Linked DNA regions of Thioclava sp. GXIMD2076. The protein of the gene in region 1 binds, or shares a complex with, the protein of each later gene. Links are inferred from orthologs where the notes say so. Each region holds a gene or a part of one and is shown in the gene's direction. Other genes may lie near its edges.

Region 1 (11,143 bases):
GATCGAAGCCCCCAGATCCACACCATTGACCGAGCGCGCCGAGCCCTTGCCGATCCCCTGATCGAGCCCGATCACCACGGCGGGGCGGTTGGTGGCCTCCTTGAGGCGGGCGGCGACGATCCCCACCACACCCGGATGCCAGCCTTCGCCCGCAGCCCAGACCAGAGGCGCATCGAGGCCGCGTTCCTCGGCCTGTTTCAGGGCGGCTTCGCGCACGCGGTTCTCGATATCGCGGCGGTCGGTATTAAGCTGGTCAAGGCGGGCGGCCAGCGCCTCCGCCTCGGCGGTATCATCGGTTGATAGAAGCCGCGCGCCCAGATCGGCGGCGCCGATCCGTCCGCCCGCATTGATCCGCGGCCCCAGAAGGAAGCCCAGATGATAGGCATTGGGGGCCTGATCCATCCGTGCCACATCGGCCAGCGCGCGCAGCCCCACGCGGTCGCGCCGCCCCATGACCTTCAGGCCTTGGCGCACCAGCGCGCGATTGCAACCAATGAGCGGAGCCACATCGGCCACCGTGGCCAGCGCCACCAGATCCAGCATGGCGATGAGGTCCGGGCCCTTGAGGCTCTCGCTCCGCATCAGGCGGTTCACATCGACCAGCATCAGGAAGACCACGGAGGCGGCGCAGAGATGCGCGAGGTCCTTTGTCTCGTCCTGCCGGTTGGGGTTTACGCAGGCCACGCAATCGGGCAGGGTCTCGCCGCCCAGATGGTGATCGAGGATAATTACATCCGCGCCCCTGGCCGCCGCCACCGGCTCGTGCGAGAGCGTGCCGCAATCGACGCAGACGATTAGGTCGTGATCCCGTGCAAGGGCCTCCATCGCGGGGACATTGGGGCCATAGCCCTCGTCGATCCGGTCGGGGATATAGAGCGTGGGGGGTACCCCCATCTGCTTGAGCCAGACCATCAGGAGCGCGGCAGAAGACCCGCCATCAACATCGTAATCGGCAAAGATCGCGATCCGCTCGCGGCGTTTGACCGCGGCCAGAAACCGGGTCGAGGCTTTCTCCATATCCAGCATCTCGCGCGGATCGGGCAGCAGGTCGCGTAAGGTCGGCTCGAGGAAGCTTGCCGCCTCCATCGGCGGCACGCCGCGCGCCACGAGGATGCGGGCGAGGGGATGGGGCAGGCGGGTTTCCTGCACCATGGCTTCGGTCAACCGATCGGATTCGGGGCCGGGGCCCACCCAATGGCGATTGGTCAGCGATTGTTCGACATTCAGAAAGGCACTCATGGCGCAGTCCTAGCCCAAAAGAGGGCGGTGCCGCCAGAGGCAACTGGGGAAAAGCAGCGCGGGTTACAGGCTGCGCTGGCGTCGGGGATAATAGGTCCATGCGATGAAGCGGCTGGTCTTCTGGCCCTGCGCCATTTCGACCATGCGCATCTCGTCCACCCTCGCGTCACGCAGCAGCCGCTCGAGCACGCGCAGATTGTACTTCTTGGAGACGAGCGAGGTGAACCACAGGCATTGCTCGGCATAGATCCGGCTTTGGGTGATCATCGTCGAGAGAAACCCGATCTCGCCGCCCTCGCACCATAGCTCGGCATTCTGCCCGCCAAAATTCAGCGCCTTCGACTTTCCGTGGCCGAGATTGCGCCATTTGCGCTCGGTGCCCTTTTGCGCCTCCTCCATCGAGGCATGGAAGGGGGGGTTGCAGAGTGTGACGTGGAAAAGATCATCGGCAGTGAGGAGGCCCTTGAAGATATTTTCGGCGTCGGGCTGCTGTCTCAGCTCGATCGGCAGCGCGTTCCGCTCGCAGATTGCCTGCGCCGAGGCGATGGAGACGGGGTCGATATCGGCGCCCGTGAAGCTCCAGCCATATTCGCGCAGCCCTGTCAGCGGGTAGACGAGGCTCGCGCCCGTCCCGATATCGAGCGCACGGATACCCGGCCCGCGCGGGATGCGGCCCCGATCGGCCTCTGCCAGAAGATCAGCCAGATAATGGATGTAATCGACACGACCGGGAATGGGCGGGCAGAGATAGGTTTCGGGGATGTCCCAGTCGTCGATGCCGTAATGCGTCTTCAGTAATGCGCGGTTGAGGGCGCGGACCGCTTTGGCATCCTTGAAATCGATGGTGGTGCCGCCCGAGGGGTTGAGCGTGGTGAAACCGGCCAGATCGGGGCTGTCCGCCAGAAGGCGCGCAAAATCATAGCCGTCCCGATGCTGGTTGCGGGGGTGGAGCAGGGGTTTGCTGGCCATAGGGCGCATCCTCGGATTGCGGCAAAAGGAAAGGCCACCGGACCTGTATCCGGTGGCCATAGGCCCTGTCCTAGCCGACAGAGCGCGCTGGGAAAAGCCGCTTACTTGCGGGTGGTGGGGTTGCGATAGAGCATCCGGCGCACCGAGCCGGTTTTCGAGCGCATCAGCACCGTCTCGGTCTCGATGTAATCGGGGGTGCGCTTCACGCCCTTCATGATCGAGCCATTGGTCACGCCCGTCATCGCCACGATCACATCCGAGGTCACCAGCTCGTCGCGCGCATAGATCTTGTCGAGATCGGTAATGCCTGCCTTTGCCGCGCGGCCCTTCTCGTCATCATTGCGGAACAGCAGCTTGCCCCACATCTGGCCGCCCATGCATTTGAGCGCGGAGGCTGCCAGAACGCCCTCGGGCGCGCCGCCCGAACCCATATACATATCGATACCGGTGGCCTCTGCCTCGGCGCAATGGATGATGCCGGCGACATCGCCATCGGTGATCAGGCGGATCGCGGCGCCGGTCGAGCGGACTTCCTTGATCATGTCCTGATGGCGCTCGCGGTCGAGGATGCACACGGTGATGTCACGCGGTGCCACACCTTGGGCCTTGGCGAGCGCGTTCACGCGTTCGGCGGGCGACATATCGAGGGTGACGACGTCTTTCTCGTAGCCCGGACCGATGGCGAGCTTTTCCATATAGACATCGGGCGCATGCAGCAGCGTGCCGCGCGGTGCCATGGCGATCACGGTCAGCGCATTGGGCATGTCGAGCGCGGTCAGCGTGGTGCCTTCGAGCGGGTCGAGCGCGATATCCACGGCAGGGCCGGTGCCGGTGCCGACTTCCTCGCCGATATAGAGCATGGGGGCTTCGTCGCGCTCCCCCTCGCCGATCACGACCACGCCCTGAATGTCGAGCATGTTCAACTGCTCGCGCATGGCGTTCACGGCCGCCTGATCCGCGGCCTTCTCGTCACCGCGCCCGATCAGATCGGCGCTGGCATGGGCTGCGGCCTCCGATACGCGGGCCAGGCCCAGCGAGAGCATGCGGTCATTGAAATCTACGGGAGTGTTCATGTCTTGTCCTGTTTAATGCGCTTGCGCGCAGTGCAAATGGGCCAACGCCAAGAAAACCCGTTTGCCAGGGCAGGGCAACCCCCGTGACCGCTAACAGCCTGAAGTTAGTGCTTTTGGCGGGCGGATTTCTGCGCGCGGAGCGGGGCAGGGGAAGGCATGCTGCGGTGGGCTGTCCCGCAGGCACAGAGCGGGGGACGCGTCATGAAGAAGGCGGGGACTGGCCCCGCCTTCTCCTTACACTTCCTCGATACGCAGGGCGACGGGGTCGCCTTGCACCACGCCGGTCTGCGGGAAGCTGGCGATTGCGTGGTCGATTGCATCAGTGGTCGTCTTATGGGTGACGATCAGCACGGGGGCGGCGCTATCGGCATGGCCATATTGACGCATCCGCGAGATCGAGATGCCCGCATTACCGAGCGCCTGTGCCACCTTGGCCAGCGCCCCCGGTTTGTCGGCCAGATTGATGCGCAGGTAATAGGGCGCGGGGGCCGTGGCCGAGGCATGGGTCGCATCGCTCAGCTGGGCGGCCGGAATGCCGAAGGTCGGCAGGCGCAAACCGCGCGCGATATCGGAGACATCGCCCATCACGGCGCTGGCGGTCGGGCCCTCGCCCGCGCCTGCGCCCCTCAGCACGATCTGGCCCACGCTATCGCCTTCGATGACCACCATATTCGTGCCGCCCGAAAGCTGGCCCAAGGCCGAGGTGGCTGGCACGAGGCAGGGGGTCATACGCTGCTCGAGGCCACGGCCCGTCATCTGCGCTACGCCCAGCAGCTTGATCTTGTAGCCCATATCGCCCGCACGACGGATATCGTCGATCGAGATGCGCCCGATACCTTCGAGGACCACATCATCGAAGGCCACCTTGGTGCCGAAGGCGATGGAGGCCAGAAGCGAGAGCTTGTGACCGGCATCGATGCCGCCCACATCGAGATTGGGGTCGGCTTCCAGATAGCCCAGCTGGCGGGCTTCCTCGAATACGGTCGCATAGGGCAGGCCCGCATCCTCCATCCGCGTCAGGATGTAGTTGCAGGTGCCGTTCATCACGCCCATGACGCGGCGGATCTGGTTGCCGGCCATGCCTTCGGTCAAGGTCTTGATCACGGGGATGCCACCGGCAACCGCCGCCTCGAAACGGATCACGCGGCCAAGGCTCTCGGCCAGTTCTGCCAGCGCCTGCCCGTGATGGGCCAGCAGCGCCTTATTGGCGGTGACCACATCCTTGCCGGTTTTCAAAGCGGCTTCGGTCGCGTCCTTCGCGGCACCTTCATGGCCGCCCATCAGCTCGACGAAAACATCAATGTCGTCGCGCTTGGCGAGGCTGACCGCGTCGGTTTCCCAGGCGTAGCCCGACAGATCGGCATCGCGGTTCTTGGTCCGGTCACGGGCGCAAACGGCGGTGATTTCCACGCGACGGCCCGTGCGGGCGGCCAGCAGCTCGGCATGGCGCTGGACAATCTTGACGACGCCGATCCCCACTGTGCCAAGGCCGGCAATGCCGAGACGAAGAGCGGGGCCGGTCGCGGGCTGTGTGGACATGAGATACCTCATCGGAATTGGTCAGAGTTGGGGTCTGTTAGCCGGAAAACCCTGTCCGTGCAACGCGCATCGTCGGCAAGGCACGGCAGAGATTCATCAGGTGGCGACAGCGAGGTGAAGCTCAGTTCTCGCCGGTCGGGGCATTGCGCAGCGCCTCGGCCTCGGCCCTGAGCGCGTCGGCCCGTGCTTCGAGCGCCCGGCTTGCGGTGTAATCGGGCTCGGGCGTGGGGGTGAGAATCTGGTCGAGGGGAAGAAGCTCCGGATAGCCGCCGTCCATCATCGGCCCTCCGCCACAGGCCGAAAGCGCGGCGCAGAGCAGCGGGATCAGGGCGAGGCAGGGCAGATGTCGCATCGATTCTCCTTCCGACGGGGCAGGGCCGACCATAGGCAGGGCCGCAGGCCTTGACCAGCCCGATCGGGGTCCATTGACACGATCAGGACGCGTCATCCCAAGTGATGGCGGTGCCACGCCGACGGGTCACGATGAAGTTCCCGATAGGTATCCCGTCGGCGCTCTGTTCCATGCCGACATTGAACGTGCTCTGGGTGCCGCCACTGCCCGGCAGGAGAAGCACGAGATTGCTGAGATTGAAGGGCGGGCGGTAGCGATAGATCGTCTCGACAATGACCGCTGTATCGCCCGCACCGAGGATCGGAATACGGTCCGCCTGTGTTTTCAGGGATTTCTTCGTTTGCGGTGTCAGCCCGTCAGGCGAATAGGATTCGTCCACACCGACAAACTTGTCCACCCCGTCGCAGACATTGGTATTGTTCTTCGCGCCGCATGTGATGAGGGTGACCCGCAGTGAGGTCTGCCCGTCGAAGCTGGACCGCGACGCGAAGTCGAAGACCTTCTTCATCCCCGCGATATAGGCGGGGCCGATGGCCGAACGCTCGCGCGAGAGGATATCGGCCACATCATAGGACGCGCGGGCGACCTCGCCTTTGGTGCGGAACGCATCGTAGAACTGGAAGGCCAGAAAGACCCAGACGGTCAGGATCAGATAGCCGAAGACCGCCTCGATCGGGATCGAGCCGTCTTCATTGTGGCGCAAGCGGGAGAGGCGGAGGCGTATCATTGCTGGATCGGTTCGTTGGCAAAGACAGTGATCGATACGAGGTTCATCTCTCCGTCATCATCCTTGGCAAGCATCGCCCATTTCAGAATGCTCGCGGCAGAGATATTCATCAGCGTGTCTGTCAGCAGGGAAGGCACTTTGAGACAGGCCCGCATCAGCATGATCTGGTTCTCGGTGCCCTGCTGGAGGACGGGTTTCGCATCTAGTGCCTTGCCGTCGCTATAATCATGACAGATGGCCGTCGTGCTCCAGTCGGGAGCGGTCCATGTGCTCCGGTCGACGGCGACAAGCTCGATGGTCAGCTGGTCTGTGCAGTGCTTGATTAGGCCGATATTGCGGCACATATTGCTCTTGATCTTTTCCTGGGAGGGGAAAGTGCTGCCATAGGTCTGCAGTCGCAGGTTGCGCGCGGTGATCTCGAGACCGCGGTCGAGCATGGTCTGTTTGCTCTGCAGCACAAAGATCTGCACACCCGCAAAGACGAACATCAGGAAGAAGGGCAGCACGATGGCCGCGGCCACCGTGCTGGCGCCGGATTGGTCGTGGTGGAAACGTCCGAGTAGGCTTCGTCGCATCGTCTTCCCTCAATTCGTCAGGCGTAGCGAGTTGATCGAGGCAGCGATCTCGGCGAAGGCATCGGTCAGTTCGTCTGAGGTGATGTCATAGTAATAGCCATCGCCCGACGAACAGGATTTCAATATAGCGGCACCGTTATCGGGGGCATCGACCGCGAGCGTATAGATCAGGATGTCATTGGCTTTCGCGGTGGTGCAGATCGCCTTAAGCGCCGTGTCCTTTTTGGTGAAGGTGTTGCCATCGGAAAAAACGGCGTAGGTGCCCGGGAAAGATGTGCTGCGTTTGATGGTCTTATAGACTGCATCGAAATAGGTATAGGCAACGTATTCGTGCCGGAAATTGAGTTTGCCCCAAACCGTCGACCAGTCGATTTGGTAGAGCTTGCCCGTGTCGGAGACATAATTCTTCTGTGTGCCGCCATAACGGGATGTGGAGGTCGTGTAGAAGCCATTGCTGTCGCGGTAATACCACTTCTTGTTGGTCAGACGATACCATTTGGTGGTGCTGTAGCTATCGTCGTGCCAGTAGAGCGAGTCCCATTCGCTGGTCGTGGAGCTGTTGGTGGAGCCGGAATCGGCAGGGTTCAGCGAATCCGCGCTTTTGGTCGAGTAGAGTTCGGAGGGCCCGCTCTGGTATTTCTGTTTGATGCTGAACGACCCGGTATTCTCGCCATCCGTCATCAGGACCATTACCTTGATCGAACGGTCGTCGATATCTGCCGTGCCATCAAGGTCGTACTCATAGGGGCGGGCGTCGAGGGAGGAGTCCACGTCCCCTTCGCTGATCAGATTGTCGACGACCGGCTGGGCCGCAGGATCAAGCAGTGCCAGACCCCAGCGCGCACCGATATCGATGGCCGTATCGCCACTGGCCTTCAGGCTGCCGATCTTTTTCTCGATGTCAGTCTGTGAATTGCTGAAGGGCAGGACCGGGGAGTAGCTTTGCTCGTCACAGTTCGACACCCAGGTGTGATAGGGGAACTGCCATCCGTTATAGTTGTCGGCATTATAGCCGAAGCGCACATAGTAATCGAGGCTGTCGCCCGACATCGTGCGCTGGATCGCAGTGGTCGGGCTGATGGCGATGGTATCGGTCGGCAGTAGGAAGACATCACCACAGGTCGTGTCCGTCTGTTCGGTGGACAGGTTGAACTGTGCCGCCAGATCATCGCCCAGAACGACCTGCTGGTTATAGGGGATGACCGAGATCGACAGCCGTCCATCGGGTGCGTTTTCGGGCTGCACCTTGGTAAACATCTGGTCCACGAATGTATCCGCGCCCTCCTGCAGGGCCGCGAGGCGGGTCACGCCGTCACCGACATCGGTCGCCATCGAGCCCGACACGTCGAGCACCAGCGAGACCTCGACATTGCCGATGGCCTCATAGGCCTCGCTGACGATCTTGGTGGAGAGCGTCTTGATGCCGATCTGCGCGAGTTGTCCCATGAAGCTCGTCGTCATGGTATCGGTCGCCTCGATGCGGACCCTGCGCCATTCCCCGTAGCTACCTTCGGTGACGGTCACGGTTCGGTCGACATCCTCGAGCCCCGCTTTCTTGAGATAGTCATCCACCACAAGCTCGGGATCGAGTTCCTGGCTTAGCGAGGCGGCTGCAAGGGAGGCACGGTCAAGGACCGCAAGGATCTGGGTCCGGCGGGCTTCGAAATGCATGAAGTCGAGCGCCACGCCCGAGAGGACCAGCAGCACCGTCAGCAGGATGATCGTCAGCGGAAGGATCGCGCCGGTTTCCTCGTCGCGCATCCGCATGGCAGGCCGTAGGCTCCGGCAGGCCATATCGGGCAGGCGGGTGCGGCTATGGACCATTGGACGAACTCCGGGCGGGCAGAGGGGGACGTGTAACGAGGCTACTTCTTCATGTCTTCTTAATCTTTTGCATGGGGCAGAATTGGGGCAATTCTCGGGCAGGAATGGTGTTTGTGTTGAGCATTCAGGGAGGATTGCAGCGAACTGTTCAGATTGGATCAATCACGGTAGGCAAAGCGGCCTGAATCTAGCGCGTATTTTAGCTATCTCGGCACTTTTTTGATGCTTTGCGGCCAAAACATGTCGGATCGGATCCGGCGGCAGGCCGGAGAATTTTGCGTCAACTTGATCCCGCACCCTCTGGACAGGGGCGCGAACTGCGCCGATATACTCCCTATGAGCTTGCCGCCAGGATTCCTCGACGAACTACGCAACCGCCTCTCGATCTCGCAGGTGATCGGGCGGAAAGTCATGTGGGATAATCGCAAGTCCAATCAGGCCAAGGGCGATATGTGGGCGCCTTGCCCGTTCCATCAGGAAAAATCCGCGTCTTTCCATGTGGATGATCGCAAAGGCTACTATTACTGTTTTGGCTGCCATGCCAAAGGTGACGCGCTGACCTTCGTGCGCGAGACCGAGAATGTCGGGTTCATGGAAGCGGTCGAGATCCTCGCCACCGAGGCGGGGATGCAGATGCCCGCCCGCGATCCGCGGGCGCAGGAGAAATCCGACCGCCGGACCGAGCTTGCCAAGGTCATGGAAGAGGCGCTGAAATTCTACCGTCTGATGCTCAACACGCAGGCGGGGCAGGGTGCGCGCGACTATCTCGCACGGCGCAAGTTGGGCCCCGAGGCGCAGGCGCGTTTCGAGATAGGTTTTGCCCCCGATGGCTGGCAGGGCCTGTGGGATACGCTGCGCGCCAAGGGAATCGCCGAAGACCTGATCATCGGTGCGGGGCTCGCCAAGGCCTCGACCAAGGGAAAGCAGCCCTATGATGTCTTCCGCAACCGCATCATCTATCCGATCCGGGACCCCCGCGGGCGGTGTATCGGCTTTGGCGGGCGGGCGATGGACCCCAATGATAACGCCAAGTATCTGAATTCGCCCGAGACCGAACTCTTTGACAAGGGCCGCTCGCTCTATAATCACGGGCCCGCCCGCGAGGCGTGCGGCAAGGGGGCGCAGCTTGTGGTCTGTGAAGGCTATATGGATGTGATCGCGCTCGTGGAGGCGGGGTTTGGTGGCGCGGTAGCGCCTCTGGGCACCGCTGTCACCGAGACCCAGTTACAGCTTTTGTGGCGTATCCATGACGAGCCGGTCATCGCGCTTGATGGTGATACGGCCGGTATCCGCGCTGCCCATCGGGTGATCGATCTTGCACTGCCGCTGATGGAGGCGGGCAAGGGGCTGCGCATCGCGATCATGCCCGAAGGACAGGACCCCGACGATCTGATCAAGGCCAAGGGGCGCGAGGCGATGGCCGAGGTGCTGAAGACCGCGCGTCCGATGATCGAGCTGATGTGGAGCCGTGCCATCGAGGGGCGTGTGTTCGACAGCCCCGAGCGCAAAGCCGCGCTCGACAAGGAACTGCGCGCGGCAATCTCGCAGATCAAGGATCCCTCGATTCGCGCGCATTATGGTGAGGAAATCCGCCAGAAGCGCCGCGAACTGTTCGGGCTGGGCCGCGAGCCCGAGCGGGATTTCTCGGGCCGTGGGGCTTACTCACAGAGCTATCAACAGGATTATCAACAAGGCGGTGGTAATTTCCGCCGTAATTATCCACAGGGCCGCAATGGCGGGCGGGGCGGTTGGGGCAAGCTGCCCGCGCTGCCGCTCGAGCAGACCCGCAACTCCATGCTGGCCGTGGCGCAGGATGCGGCGGTGGCCGAAAATCTGCGCGCGGCGATGGTGCTGGCGATCTTTGTTTCGCATCCACGGCTGGTGGCCGAGTTCGAGGCACAGCTGGAAAATGCACCCTTTGCCAATCCCGATCACGACCGGTTACGCAATCTGATGCTCCGGAATCTGGGGCTTGAGCCGGAAGAATTGACGCGGCTCTTGCAAAATCAGATGGGGGACTATCTTGAAAATATGATGAGTTTGCCCCATCTCCGTAGCGCGCCGCCCGTGGTGAAGGTTACGGATACGGCGCTTGCGCGTATGTGTCTGGCCGAAGAACTGGCAAAACTCGACGCCGAACGGGCCGTGCGGGCCGAAGTGGAAGATGCGATGGAAGACTTGGAAGGCGTCGCCGATGAAGGGCTGACATGGCGCCTGAGCCAAGCAACGCGACAAAAACAGAAGGCGTCGCGTTCAAAACTGGATGATACGAGTGATATGGGGGAAGACCGCGCAGCGCTTTCGGCGTATTTGCAATCGGTCATCGATCAAGAGATATGGCGGAAGAAAAAATGACGCGGTGATGCAACGCCCTGAATATGATCGATTCACCCCCCTGTGATTCGGTCGAATGATTCGATAATACAGCGGGATATGATTCGTACCCGCCCTAGCCGTGCTACAGCCCAAGCCGATCAAGGAGCGCCCATGGCCGCCAAAGACATCGACGATAACAAGCCTAATACCGCCAATGACGATGGTACGTCCTTCGACATGTCGAAGACGGCGGTCAAACGCATGATCGCCGAGGCCAAGGAAAAAGGTTACATCACCTATGACCAGCTGAACGCGGTCATGCCGCCCGATCAGGTGTCGGGCGACCAGATCGAGGACGTCATGTCGATGCTCTCAGAGATGGGCATCAATGTGATCGAGGACGAGGAAGCAGACGAGGATGCGTCCGAGAATGACGGCTCCTCTTCCGGCGGTGCGCTGGCCACTGTTGGCGGGGGTTCGCGCGAGGTCGCGCTTTCGTCAGGCTCCGGCGAGACGTTGGACCGCACCG
Region 2 (11,229 bases), 450 kb from region 1 along the record:
CACTGCTGCGCAATCGCGGACAGTATCGCAAGCTGGGCGTGCACCGCCCGCGCGGACTAAAGGACAGGGCAACCCCGCGCTGGCATGACGGATCGGGCAATGTCCTGCCCCCGCTCTATCATAAGAACCGCCTTTTCACCCCGCCCGACAGAGAGTGCCGGAGGCTGGTTCAGCTCAACCATTACGCGCTGGGCTCGATGGAGAATTATGTGGTCAAATGCGATCGCGGGCGGGCCAATCGTGATGTGGGCGGCTTCGATCTCTCCTACTGGGTCGAGCGGAATTTCTGCAGCGAAACCGATGTGAGCATTGAGCGCACCCGCCTCCGGCGCGAGGAGATCCGGCAGGAACTGCTGGGCGACCCCGTGCTGGGTCCGCTGCATGCGCAGGCGGTCGCGTGGCGGCGGGCGCGGATCGATGCGCTCCTTCTGGAGGAGGCGCCACGCGCGATGTTCGGACGTCTGCTGCTGACACCGCCCACACGCCCCTTGTCCGAATCCGATGCACGGCGCATGCTGAGGCTGGGACAATTGGCGCATCGGACGCAACCTGATGACGAATTGTGAACAATCGCGCCATCCTCACGAGATTGTTGACGTAAAACTTTGCAGCCATTGCATTTTCTTTCGTTCACCTTGTTTTCGTCACTTTCGGATAGTGAAAGGTTAACGGAAGATAGGGGATAGTCGGGGTCGAGGATGAGCGATGACCCGTGGCTGTCATGCGGGCCGGTTTGAGGATCGAGGGGTGGAACAGATGCAGGATATGAGCGTGACGGACTGGCAAAGCCGCATGGCCGCGCTTGGCGAGGAGTTCGGCCATTACGAAGAGCTTGGCCGTGCCCATGCCGCGCTCTTCAGTCAGGATGCGCCGGTCCTTCTGGTCACTTTCGAGCTACGTAACCCGCTCATCGATTCCGATGAGGAAGGTCTGCCGCTGGGATACCGGATCGCGCAGGAAGGCGGCTGGTCAAGCCTGACGCTGATTGCCGAGGATGCGACATGGTTCCGCTCGCCCGAGGTTTATGCCTATTTCGACCGTCTGGTGGATGACGGTTTCTTCGAGGATTTTGACCGCGTCGTTTTCTATGGTGCGGGATCATGCGGCTATGCTGCCTGTGCCTTCTCGGTGGCCGCCCCGGGAGCCACGGTGCTGGCCATCCAGCCGCAGGCGACGCTGGAGCCGCTGCTGGCAGGATGGGACGACCGTTTCCCAGAAATGCGTCAGGTCAGTTTCGATGACCGTTACGGCTTTGCCCCCGATATGATGGAGGGCGCCGAGCAGGGCTATATCATCTATGATCCGCTCGAGCGGCTCGACGCGATGCATGCGGCCCTGTTCTACCGCCCCAATATCAAGCTGATGCCCTGCATTCTGGCGGGTGGACGAATCGCCTCGCTGATCGCGCGTTGCGGCCAACTGGAACTGATGATCGCGCGGGCCTGCGAGGGCAAACTAACGCCGCGCGTGCTGCGCCATATATATCGCGACTGCCGCAAGAACATCTCCTATACCCGCAATCTTCTGCGTGCGGTCGATGCGATGGACCGCCCCTATATGGAGGCACTGGTCTGCCATCATGCGGCCGTGCGGCTGAAAGCACCACGGCTGCGCAAACGCTACAACAAACTTGTGGGCGAGCTGGCCAAGAAAGGTATCATTCTCGAACAGGCCTGAAGGGCTGCCCCGACGCCCCGTAATGCAAAAGGCGACCCGAACCATATGGTTCGGGTCGCCTTTCAACTTTTTACCATTCAACGTGTTACAAACTCTTGGCCTGTCGCCGGTGGCCCGGAAGAGACATACGAACGGCATGCCTCAGGCAAATGGGACCAACGGGAGCAGCTTCTACACTCAGGCGTAGAGACGGTCGCGATAGACATGGGCGACGATCTCGTCGCGCGCGATGCCCTTCATCGCCAATTGCGCATCGGACATGGCGTTCAGGCGAACGATTTCCGACTGGCGCGATTTCGCTTCGGTTGCCAGAACCAGAGCGCGGCCCGCTTTCTGGAACATGCGGGCGATCACGGAGCCCAAAGAAGACTTATGGGCAGTATTTACAAAACTTGCCATTTGGAAAACTCCTGTTTCGTGCTTTCAGGACTTTTCCTCCCTGCCTACCCAGATAGGGAAGATGTCCTGCCACGACTACGCCCATTTATTGCAGCCCCGCCATGCAAGCGGCGCAACCGTTCCCGCCACAGGAAGGCGGTCTTTTTCCCACAGCCGCGCCGCTCTTCGCGCTGGATTTGCGCGCGCGCTCGGGGTAAGCGGAACCCATGACCCAGATCACCATTCCCCGCCCCGATGACTGGCACCTGCATCTGCGTGATGGCGCGATGCTGAAGGCCATCGCCCCCGAAAGCGCCCGCCATTTCGGCCGCGCGATCATCATGCCCAATCTGGTGCCGCCGGTTGTGACCGGCGCTCAGGCTTCCGCCTATCGTGACCGTATCCTCAAGGCGCTGCCCGAAGGGGCGAGCTTCGAGCCGCTGATGGTGCTGTATCTGACCGAGGAGACCGACCCCGAGGATGTGGCGGCAGCCCATGCCTCGGGTCTCGTGAAAGCCGTGAAACTTTACCCCGCAGGCGCCACGACCAATTCGGCCTCGGGCGTGAAGGATTTCGACAAGGTCCGCCCCGTGCTCGAGAAGATGGCCGAGATCGGCCTGCCGCTCTGCGTGCATGGCGAGGTGACCTCGCCCGAGATCGATATCTTCGACCGCGAGGCAGTCTTCATCGACCGGATCCTCGATCCGGTTCTGCGCTCGGTCAAGGGGCTGCGCGTGGTGATGGAACATGTCACCACCAAGGACGGTGTGGACTATGTGAAATCGCAGGGCGACGATATGGGCGCCACGATCACCACGCACCATCTGATCATCAACCGCAACCACATCCTCGTGGGCGGGATCAAGCCGCATTATTACTGCCTGCCGGTGGCCAAACGCGAAGTGCATCGTCTGGCGCTGGTCGAGGCGGCAACCTCTGGTAATCCGCATTTCTTCCTCGGCACCGACTCGGCTCCGCATACCGATCATGCCAAGGAAAACCCCTGTGGCTGCGCGGGCTGTTTCACCGCAACCAACACGATGGCGCTTCTGGCGCATGTGTTCGAGGCCGAGGGCAAGCTGGATAACCTTGCGAAATTCGCAAGCGAGAATGGCCCGGCCTTCTACCGCCTGCCGGTGAACACGGCCACGCTTACGCTGAGCAAGACCGCTGAAGCCGCCCAGTGGCCCGCCAAGATCGCGGTGGAGGACAGCCCCGTGACCGTCTTCGATCCGGGCTTCCCCTGCTTCTGGCACGTCCAGGACTGATATTCCCCGCGCCGGTCCGCCGGCGCGGTTTTCCACAAGAAGGTTTCCCTCATGATCCCCGCAAGCTTCCCCCCGAAAGAAGAGATCGCCCGCCTGACCGCGCGTATGCTGCTGGAAATCAAGGCCGTGCATTTCAATGCCCGCGAGCCCTTCACGCTGGCCTCGGGCCTGCCGTCGCCCACCTATATCGACTGCCGCAAGCTGATCAGCTTCCCGCGCATCCGCTCGACGCTCATGGATTTCATGGCCGTGACTGTGATGCGCGAGGCAGGTTTTGAGGCGTTCGACAACGTGGCCGGTGGCGAGACCGCGGGTATTCCCTTTGCCGCGATGGTGGCCGAGCGTCTCGCCCTGCCGATGACCTATGTGCGCAAGAAGCCCAAGGGCTATGGCCGCAATGCCCGTATCGAGGGTGCAATGTCCGAAGGCGAGCGCGTGCTGCTGGTCGAGGACCTGACCACCGATGGCGGCTCGAAACTGTCCTTCGTCGATGCGATCCGCGAGACCGGTGCGACCTGTGCCCATACCACTGTGATCTTCTATTACGGCATTTTTGACGAGACGATCCCGAACCTGCGCGAGCATGGTGTGGAGCTGTCGTATCTGTGCACATGGTGGGATGTTCTGGCCGAGGCGCGCGCCCAGGGCGCGTTTGATGCCGAGACGCTCGACGAGGTCGAAGCCTTCCTCAAAGCGCCCCGTGCGTGGCAAGACGCCAATAAAAAAGACTGACCCCGGTCAGCTGTCTCGCCTGACGCGAGATTCCTGTGGATAAGGCTGTGGGCGGGCCTGTGCGCAAAATGTGCACAGGCCCGCCCTTTCGCATTTTCTTTCGCGCCCTCACGCCGGATATGGTAGAACGGGATCAAACCACCACAATACCCGCCCCTTGCGGAGCCTGTTCGCGGCTGAAGTGCCGTGGGTTTTCCACATTGAGTTTTGCGGGAAGGATAAGGTAAGAGACCCGCTCACGGGTATCGAGGCATGAGATGAACGAGATCAGCGCAGTTCGAAACGATCATATCGACCAGCACGGGGCTCAGGAGGCCGATCCGGTTCCGCATAATATCGAAGCGGAACAGCAGCTTCTGGGCGCGATCCTGACCAATAACGATATCTATGACCGCATCGCCCAAGTGGTGAAGGCCGATCATTTCTACGAGCCCGTCCACCGCCGCATCTACGAGACCGCCGTGGCCCGCATCCAGAAGAACGCGCTGGCCTCGCCGGTGACGCTGAAGGGCTATCTGGAGGATGACAGCGGCCTGAAGGAGCTTGGCGGGCCAGCCTATCTGGCGCGTCTCGCGGGCGCAGCCATCTCGGCCTATGCAGCCCGCGATTACGCGCAGATGATCCATGATCTGGCGCTCCGGCGTGAACTGATCAATGTCGGGCGCGAGCTGTCGGCCAATGCCTCCAAGCTCGATGTCGGCCAAGAGGCCGAACAGCTGATCGTTCAGACCGAAGGTGCGCTCTACAAGCTGGCCGAGTCGGGCACTGCCGAGAAGGGCTTCGTCTCCTTCCTCAAGGCCGTGACGGAGGCCGTGCAATCGGCCAATGCCGCCTATCAGCGCGAGGGGGGGCTGGCCGGTATCTCGACCGGCCTGCGCGATCTCGACAAGAAGCTGGGGGGGCTGCATTCCTCGGACCTCATCATTCTTGCCGGTCGTCCCTCGATGGGGAAAACCTCGCTGGCCACCAATATCGCCTTCAACATCGCCAAAGCCTATAAGCGCGGCCAGAAACCCGATGGCAGCGAAGGCGCGATCGAGGGCGGTTGTGTGGGCTTCTTCAGCCTCGAGATGTCGGCCGAGCAGCTGGCCGCGCGTATCCTGTCCGAAGCCGCCGAGGTGCCCTCCGAACAGATCCGCCGTGGCGATATGTCCGAGCACGAATTCCGCCGCTTCGTCGAGGCCGCGAAATCGCTCGAGACCTGCCCGCTCTATATCGACGACACGCCCGCTTTGCCGATCGCGCAGGTGGCCGCCCGCTGCCGTCGCCTGAAACGGACGCATGGGCTCGATGTGGTGATTGTCGACTACCTGCAGCTTCTGCGCGGCTCGGGGCGTGGCGATAACCGCGTGCAGGAGATCGGCGAGATCTCGATGGGCCTGAAGGCAATCGCCAAGGAGCTCAACATCCCCGTCATCGCGCTCTCGCAGCTGAGCCGGACAGTGGAAAGCCGCGAGGACAAACGTCCGCAGCTTTCGGACCTGCGGGAATCGGGCTCGATCGAACAGGATGCCGATGTGGTGATGTTCGTCTATCGTGACGAATATTACAAAGAGCGCGAGAAACCGGGCGATCACGAGCTGGAAAAGATGGCCGCGTGGCAGCAGGTGATGGAGCAGGTCCATGGCAAGGCCGAGATCATCTTGGGCAAGCAGCGTCACGGGCCGATCGGCTCGGTCGAGGTGGCCTTCGAGGGTCGCTTCACCCGCTTCTCCGATCTGGCCAAGGCATGGCAGGGCGACGGCTCGGACGGGTTCTGATTCGTCCTGCACCGGACAGACAGTCCCCTAGCCGCAAATAAGCGCGCGGGATATTCTTCTCCCGCGCGCCCGAATCCCGCCGATCGCGCGTCGTGAAACCACAGGTCTTGCGCATATTCTTCGGCAAATCCGCGCCGCTGCGGTTAGTTCTTGACGAGGCACGCAGAAAGGCGAAGACATTCGCCCATGGCAAGCTCTACTCTTCATATCGACCTCGACGCCATCGCCTCCAACTGGAAGGCCCTGGACGCCAAATCGGGCCCCGCGACGCAGACCGCCGCGGTGGTAAAAGCCGATTCCTACGGATTGGGGGCGGACCGTGTGGCCCGCACCTTGCTGCGCCAAGGCGCAAAAACCTTCTTCGTGGCCTTGGCCGAGGAAGGCGCGAAACTGCGCCAGGCGATTGGCGATGGACCGGAAATCTTCATCCTGTCCGGTCATATGGCAGGCGATCGCGACATGCTGGTCGATCTCGACCTCACGCCGGTGCTGAATTCCGCCGAGCAGGTGAAACGCCATATGGAAGTGTCTCCGGCCACCCCCTTCGGCGTGCAGCTTGACACCGGCATGAATCGCCTCGGGCTCGAGGATGCTGACTGGCGCGCCCTTGCGCCGATGCTGCTGGAGAAATCGCCCAAACTGGTCATGAGCCACCTCTCCTGCTCGGACGAGGTCCATATGGGGATGAACGAGCGCCAGCTGGCCGAGTTTACCCGCATGACCGACGGCACCGGCCTGCGCCGTTCGCTCTCGGCGACCGGCGGCCTGATCTACGGTAAAGAGTATCATTTCGATCTCGTGCGTCCCGGTATCGGCCTCTATGGCGGCATGCCCTTCGCGGAGGCCAGACCTGTGGTCACCCTCTCCCTTCCCGTCATCCAGACGCGGATGGTGGAGGTGGGCGAAACGGTGGGCTATGGCAATACTTGGGAGGCCAAACGCCGCAGCCATGTGGCCACGATCTCGGCAGGCTATGCCGACGGGATCAGCCGCCGCCTGTCGAACAACGCACAGCTCTGGGCGGGCGACACACCCTGCCCGCTGATCGGCCGTGTCTCGATGGACCTGATCACCGTGGATATCACCGATCTCGACGGCACGCCCGAGGAGCTGGATCTGCTGAACACCCATCAGGGTGTCGATGCGGTGGCCGATCTGATCGGCACTATCGGCTACGAGGTCCTGACCTCGCTGGGCGCCCGCTACGAGCGCCGCTATAGCGAAACGCTGGCCTGAGCCACAACCGGCAGGCGCAAGACCTCGTTCTTGCGCCTATGACGGCCCCGCATAGGCTGCGGCCCCTTGCATTCACATATCTTTTACCGCAAGCTTCCCTTGGGTGAAGAGCCGCGTCTTGCATGCGGCAACGGGTTTTCAGGGGTGTGTGATGGCAGCAACTTCTCGCAAGGCGGCGATGGCTGATGCACAGCCTGACACGGTGTCCGACATGGCGGGGGCCGCCCATCTGCGCAGCCTTGCCAAACGGCGCGGCGATCTTGCGGATATGGTCAATGCCACCGTCTCGGGGCTGGTTCTGGTGCTGGCGGTCTGTGCAGCGGGACAGTTTCTGGCCTCCGCCACGGGGCTGATGCCATGGCTGAACATTGCAGCCTCGTTCGATGGCGGCGCGGTCACTGATCTGGGTCCGTGGCTTCAGGGAGGTTTTGCCGCGATCGCTCTGGTGCTGGCGCTTTACCTGCCCGCCCATTCGCGCGTCAGCCGCCTCGAGCGCAGTCACCGCAACTTCCATATCTCGATGCAGGACGTGGCCCATGCCTATCGGATTGCCCATGAGGCGGATCGTGCGGGGGTCTTCGCGCTCTCGGGCGAATTTGACGCTATGCGTGAGCGGATTGCATGGCTGCGCAGCCATCCCGATCTGCCTGCCCTCGAGCCGGAGCTTTTGGAACTTGCCGCCCAGATGAGCCTGCAATCGCGCGACCTCTCGCGGATTTACAGCGATGCGCGGGTGAACCGTGCGCGCGACACTCTCAGGGCACGCCAGCAGGAGACCGACCGGCTGGATGCCCAGATCAAGCTGGCGCGCAAGACCTGCGACGAGATCGGCCACTGGCTGACCGATGTCGAGGCCGAGGAGCGGCGCGTGACCCGCGAGTTCCAGCTCCTCGAGCGGGATCTGGTCGCGGTTCTGGCGGCGCTTGGCTACGAGCTGGAAGAGCCGCAGGCACCTGTCACCCCCAAACGCCCGACGAGCAAGGCCGCGAAGGGCTCGAATGTCGTGGCGCTACCCGGGCCGAATGATCCTCCGGCCCGGTAAGCCCTGTTACATGCCCATCCCGAGATAATCGGCCGAGACATAGCCCGACACGCCCGGATTGTCGGCCAGCGACACACGGCACCAGAGCTGGCCGCTCTCGGTCACGCATTTCTGCTTGGTCAGGCGCGTGCCATCGGGCAGCCCCATGATGATGTTGAACCCGAGCCCCGGCCCGGCCCGCAGCTTCAGCAGATCATCGGGACCGGCCCCTTTGACGACGGCATGGTTGCTGCCCATCGCGCTACAGCTGGCGATAGAACTCAGCGCCAGGGCGGAAAGAAGAAGACGGATGCGCATCGGAAAGCCTCTCGTGGTGAATCTCACCCCCTCTATAGGAAACCCCGCCCCGCGCGCCAATTCCCCCGCCCCGATTTTCTCGCCCCGATTTTCTGCTCGGCAATTCTTGCAAGAGCGCTCCGGCCTCTTGATGTTCGCCCTGTGTTCCGCATATTTAACGGATGGCTAAGAACATCCTCTCCTATACCTGCACCGCCTGCGGCGCCGTCCATCGCAAATGGAACGGTAAATGTGATGCCTGTGGCGAATGGAACACGCTGATCGAGGAGGCCCCTCTTTCGGCGGGGCCCAAGGGCAAGACGCTGGGCACCTCCAAGGGCCGCGTCATCGGGCTGAGCAGCCTCGCCGACGAGGAGGCCCCGCCGCCCCGCACCTGTTCGGGCATGGTCGAATTCGATCGAGTTCTGGGCGGTGGTCTGGTGCCGGGATCGGCCATTCTGGTTGGCGGCGATCCGGGGATCGGGAAATCCACCCTGCTCCTGCAAGCGGTCGCGCGCTTTGCCCAAAGCGGTTTGAAGTGCCTCTATATCTCGGGCGAGGAAGCCTCCTCGCAGGTGCGGATGCGCGCGCAGCGGCTCGGGCTGGCCGATGCGCCGGTGCAACTGGGCGCCGAGACCAACCTGCGCGACATTCTCACCACGATGGAATCCGAGGCCCCCGATCTGGTGATCATCGATTCGATCCAGACCATGTGGGCCGATAATGTCGAATCGGCGCCAGGCTCTGTGTCTCAGGTCCGCGCCGCATGTCACGAGCTTGTCAGCTTTGCCAAGAAACGCGCCTGTTCGGTGGTTCTGGTGGGCCATGTCACCAAGGAAGGCCAGATTGCGGGCCCGCGCGTGGTCGAGCATATGGTCGATACCGTGCTCTATTTCGAGGGCGAACGCGGGCACCAGTTCCGTATCCTGCGCGCCGTGAAAAACCGCTTCGGCCCCGCCGCCGAGATCGGTGTTTTCGAGATGACCGGCGGTGGGCTGGCCGAAGTCACCAACCCCTCGGCGCTCTTCCTGTCGGAACGGGGTCAGGCCGCCCCCGGATCGGCGGTTTTTGCAGGGATTGAAGGCACGCGGCCTGTGCTGACAGAGATTCAGGCGCTGGTCGCCCCTTCTACCTTGGCCAGTCCGCGCCGCACCGTGGTGGGGCTCGATAGCGGCCGTATCTCTACGATCATCGCTGTGCTGGAAAGCCGTTGCGGCATCCCCTTCACCGGCCTCGATGTATTTCTTAATGTGGCAGGCGGGATGAAGGTGACCGAACCGGCAGCCGATCTGGCTGCCGCCGCGGCACTTCTGAGTGCCCGAGAAGACACAGCCCTGCCCGCCGATATGGTGATTTTTGGCGAAATCAGCCTCTCGGCGGCGCTCCGACCGGTGGGTCAGGCGGAAAACAGGTTGAAAGAGGCGGCAAAACTTGGTTTCTCACAAGCTATTGCTCCTTCCGGCACGAAAACCGAAGGGGGCGACGGGATCGCCCTGAGGAAACTCCCCGATCTCGTGACATTTGTCGGAGACATGTTCGGCGCCGGTTGACGCGCGGGCGAGACTGAAGGACGTAAAAACGTATGGACGGGTTCACTATCGTCGACGCCATCGTGGCGGTCATCATTATCCTGTCGGCCATTCTGGCCTATAGCCGCGGCTTCGTGCGCGAGGCGCTGGCGATTGTCGGCTGGATCGCCGCCGCCGTGCTGGCCTATATCTTTGCCGATGCGGCCCGCCCGCTCGTCGCACAGATCCCCGTGCTGGACCGTTTCCTTGCAGGCAATTGCGATCTGGCCACCATCGGCGGCTTTGCGGCGGTCTTTGCACTGGCACTGATCGTGATGAGCTTCATCACGCCCCTCTTCGCCTCCGCCGTGCAGCGTTCGGCGCTTGGCGGCCTCGATCAGGGTCTGGGCTTCCTCTTCGGGGTGATCCGTGGCGTGGTGCTCGTGGCTGTGGCCTTCGTCGTCTATGACCGTGTGATGGTGCATGACCAGATGGCCGTGGTCGACGATTCGCGCTCGGCCAAGGTCTTCTCGCGTATGTCGGTCCAGATGGACGAATCGATGCCCGCAGACGCGCCCGGCTGGATCACTGCCCGTTACGAACAGCTCGTCTCGGCCTGCCCGGTCGATCCCGCACAGCCGATCGAGCAATAACAGCCCCCCCGAGGGTAAAACGTGACATCGTTGTAAAGCTTTCTGGAACGGGAGGGGTTAACACCCCTCCCGTTTCGCATTATATGGCCCTCAACCCTCCCAGATTCCGAGCCCGGAGCCAGTTTCCATGAACGATCTGCCCCAGCCCTTCCTTTCCCATCCCTTTGATGATGACAAGCTGAAGGAAGAATGCGGCGTCTTCGGCGTTGTCGGCGTAAAAGACGCAGCCAACTTCGTGGCGCTCGGCCTGCATGCGCTCCAGCACCGCGGCCAGGAAGCAGGCGGCATCGTCGCCCATGACCCCGAACACGGGTTCAACTCGGCCCACCGTTTCGGCTATGTCCGCGATAACTTTACCAAAGCCTCGCTGATGGAGACCCTGCCCGGCCCGATCGCGATCGGCCATGTGCGCTATTCCACCGCCGGCAAAAAAGGCGCCGTGATCCGCGACATCCAGCCCTTCTTCGGCGAGTTCTCGCTGGGGGGTGCGGCGGTTGCGCATAACGGCAACCTGACCAATGCCGACCAGCTCCGCCGCGAACTGATCGAGATGGGCGCGATCTTCCAGTCCTCCTCGGATTCGGAATGTATCATCCACCTGATGGCGCGCTCGATCCAGAAACGCCATGCCGACCGGATCGCCGATGCGCTGCGCCGCGTCGAAGGCGCGTTCTCGGTGGTTGCGATGACCCGCACCAA

What was found.
Region 2: the proteins of dnaG (region 1) and WDB91_RS09795 are in contact, whole or in part, in a crystal structure (PDB 2R6A), measured with the Geobacillus stearothermophilus proteins. The link is inferred for Thioclava sp. GXIMD2076 from one-to-one orthologs. Residues at the interface, in WP_049624496.1 of Geobacillus stearothermophilus: Lys456, Leu457, Leu458, Pro459, Ala460, Asn463, Ala464, Leu467, Leu535, Leu536, Ile537, Ala538, Gln544, Glu545, Asp548, Tyr549, His552; in WP_033016901.1 of Geobacillus stearothermophilus: Ser13, Glu15, Ala16, Gln18, Glu91, Leu92, Asp94, Ala95, Val96, Pro97, Thr98, Ala99, Ala100, Asn101, Tyr104, Tyr105, Ile108.

What each region holds. Positions count from the first base shown.
Region 1 is NZ_CP149932.1:1,526,508-1,537,650, forward strand. The notes cover bases 8,257-11,143. They hold dnaG (DNA primase), read left to right. Parts: upstream 8,257-8,634; coding sequence 8,635-10,653; downstream 10,654-11,143. Other genes in these bases: WDB91_RS07675 (pilus assembly protein TadG-related protein), read right to left, coding at 8,257-8,298; rpoD (RNA polymerase sigma factor RpoD), read left to right, coding at 10,786-11,143. Also shown: single-stranded-DNA-specific exonuclease RecJ, read right to left, coding at 1-1,239; 23S rRNA (adenine(1618)-N(6))-methyltransferase RlmF, read right to left, coding at 1,303-2,208; glpX (class II fructose-bisphosphatase), read right to left, coding at 2,310-3,281; WDB91_RS07655 (homoserine dehydrogenase), read right to left, coding at 3,516-4,820; WDB91_RS07660 (hypothetical protein), read right to left, coding at 4,942-5,172; WDB91_RS07665 (hypothetical protein), read right to left, coding at 5,255-5,899; WDB91_RS07670 (hypothetical protein), read right to left, coding at 5,896-6,474; more of WDB91_RS07675, read right to left, coding at 6,484-8,256. UniProt on the Escherichia coli protein: RNA polymerase that catalyzes the synthesis of short RNA molecules used as primers for DNA polymerase during DNA replication.
Region 2 is NZ_CP149932.1:1,982,387-1,993,615, reverse strand. What follows is about bases 3,591-6,563. They hold WDB91_RS09795 (replicative DNA helicase), read left to right. Parts: upstream 3,591-4,312; coding sequence 4,313-5,815; downstream 5,816-6,563. Other genes in these bases: alr (alanine racemase), read left to right, coding at 6,002-6,563; WDB91_RS09800 (orotate phosphoribosyltransferase), read left to right, coding at 3,591-4,055. Also shown: WDB91_RS09820 (glycosyltransferase family 2 protein), read left to right, coding at 1-566; WDB91_RS09815 (phosphoadenosine phosphosulfate reductase), read left to right, coding at 706-1,677; WDB91_RS09810 (hypothetical protein), read right to left, coding at 1,855-2,076; pyrC (dihydroorotase), read left to right, coding at 2,283-3,323; more of WDB91_RS09800, read left to right, coding at 3,375-3,590; more of alr, read left to right, coding at 6,564-7,051; WDB91_RS09785 (DNA repair protein), read left to right, coding at 7,203-8,093; WDB91_RS09780 (SH3 domain-containing protein), read right to left, coding at 8,100-8,390; DNA repair protein RadA, read left to right, coding at 8,552-9,919; WDB91_RS09770 (CvpA family protein), read left to right, coding at 9,952-10,530; purF (amidophosphoribosyltransferase), read left to right, coding at 10,658-11,229. UniProt on the Escherichia coli protein: The main replicative DNA helicase, it participates in initiation and elongation during chromosome replication. Travels ahead of the DNA replisome, separating dsDNA into templates for DNA synthesis.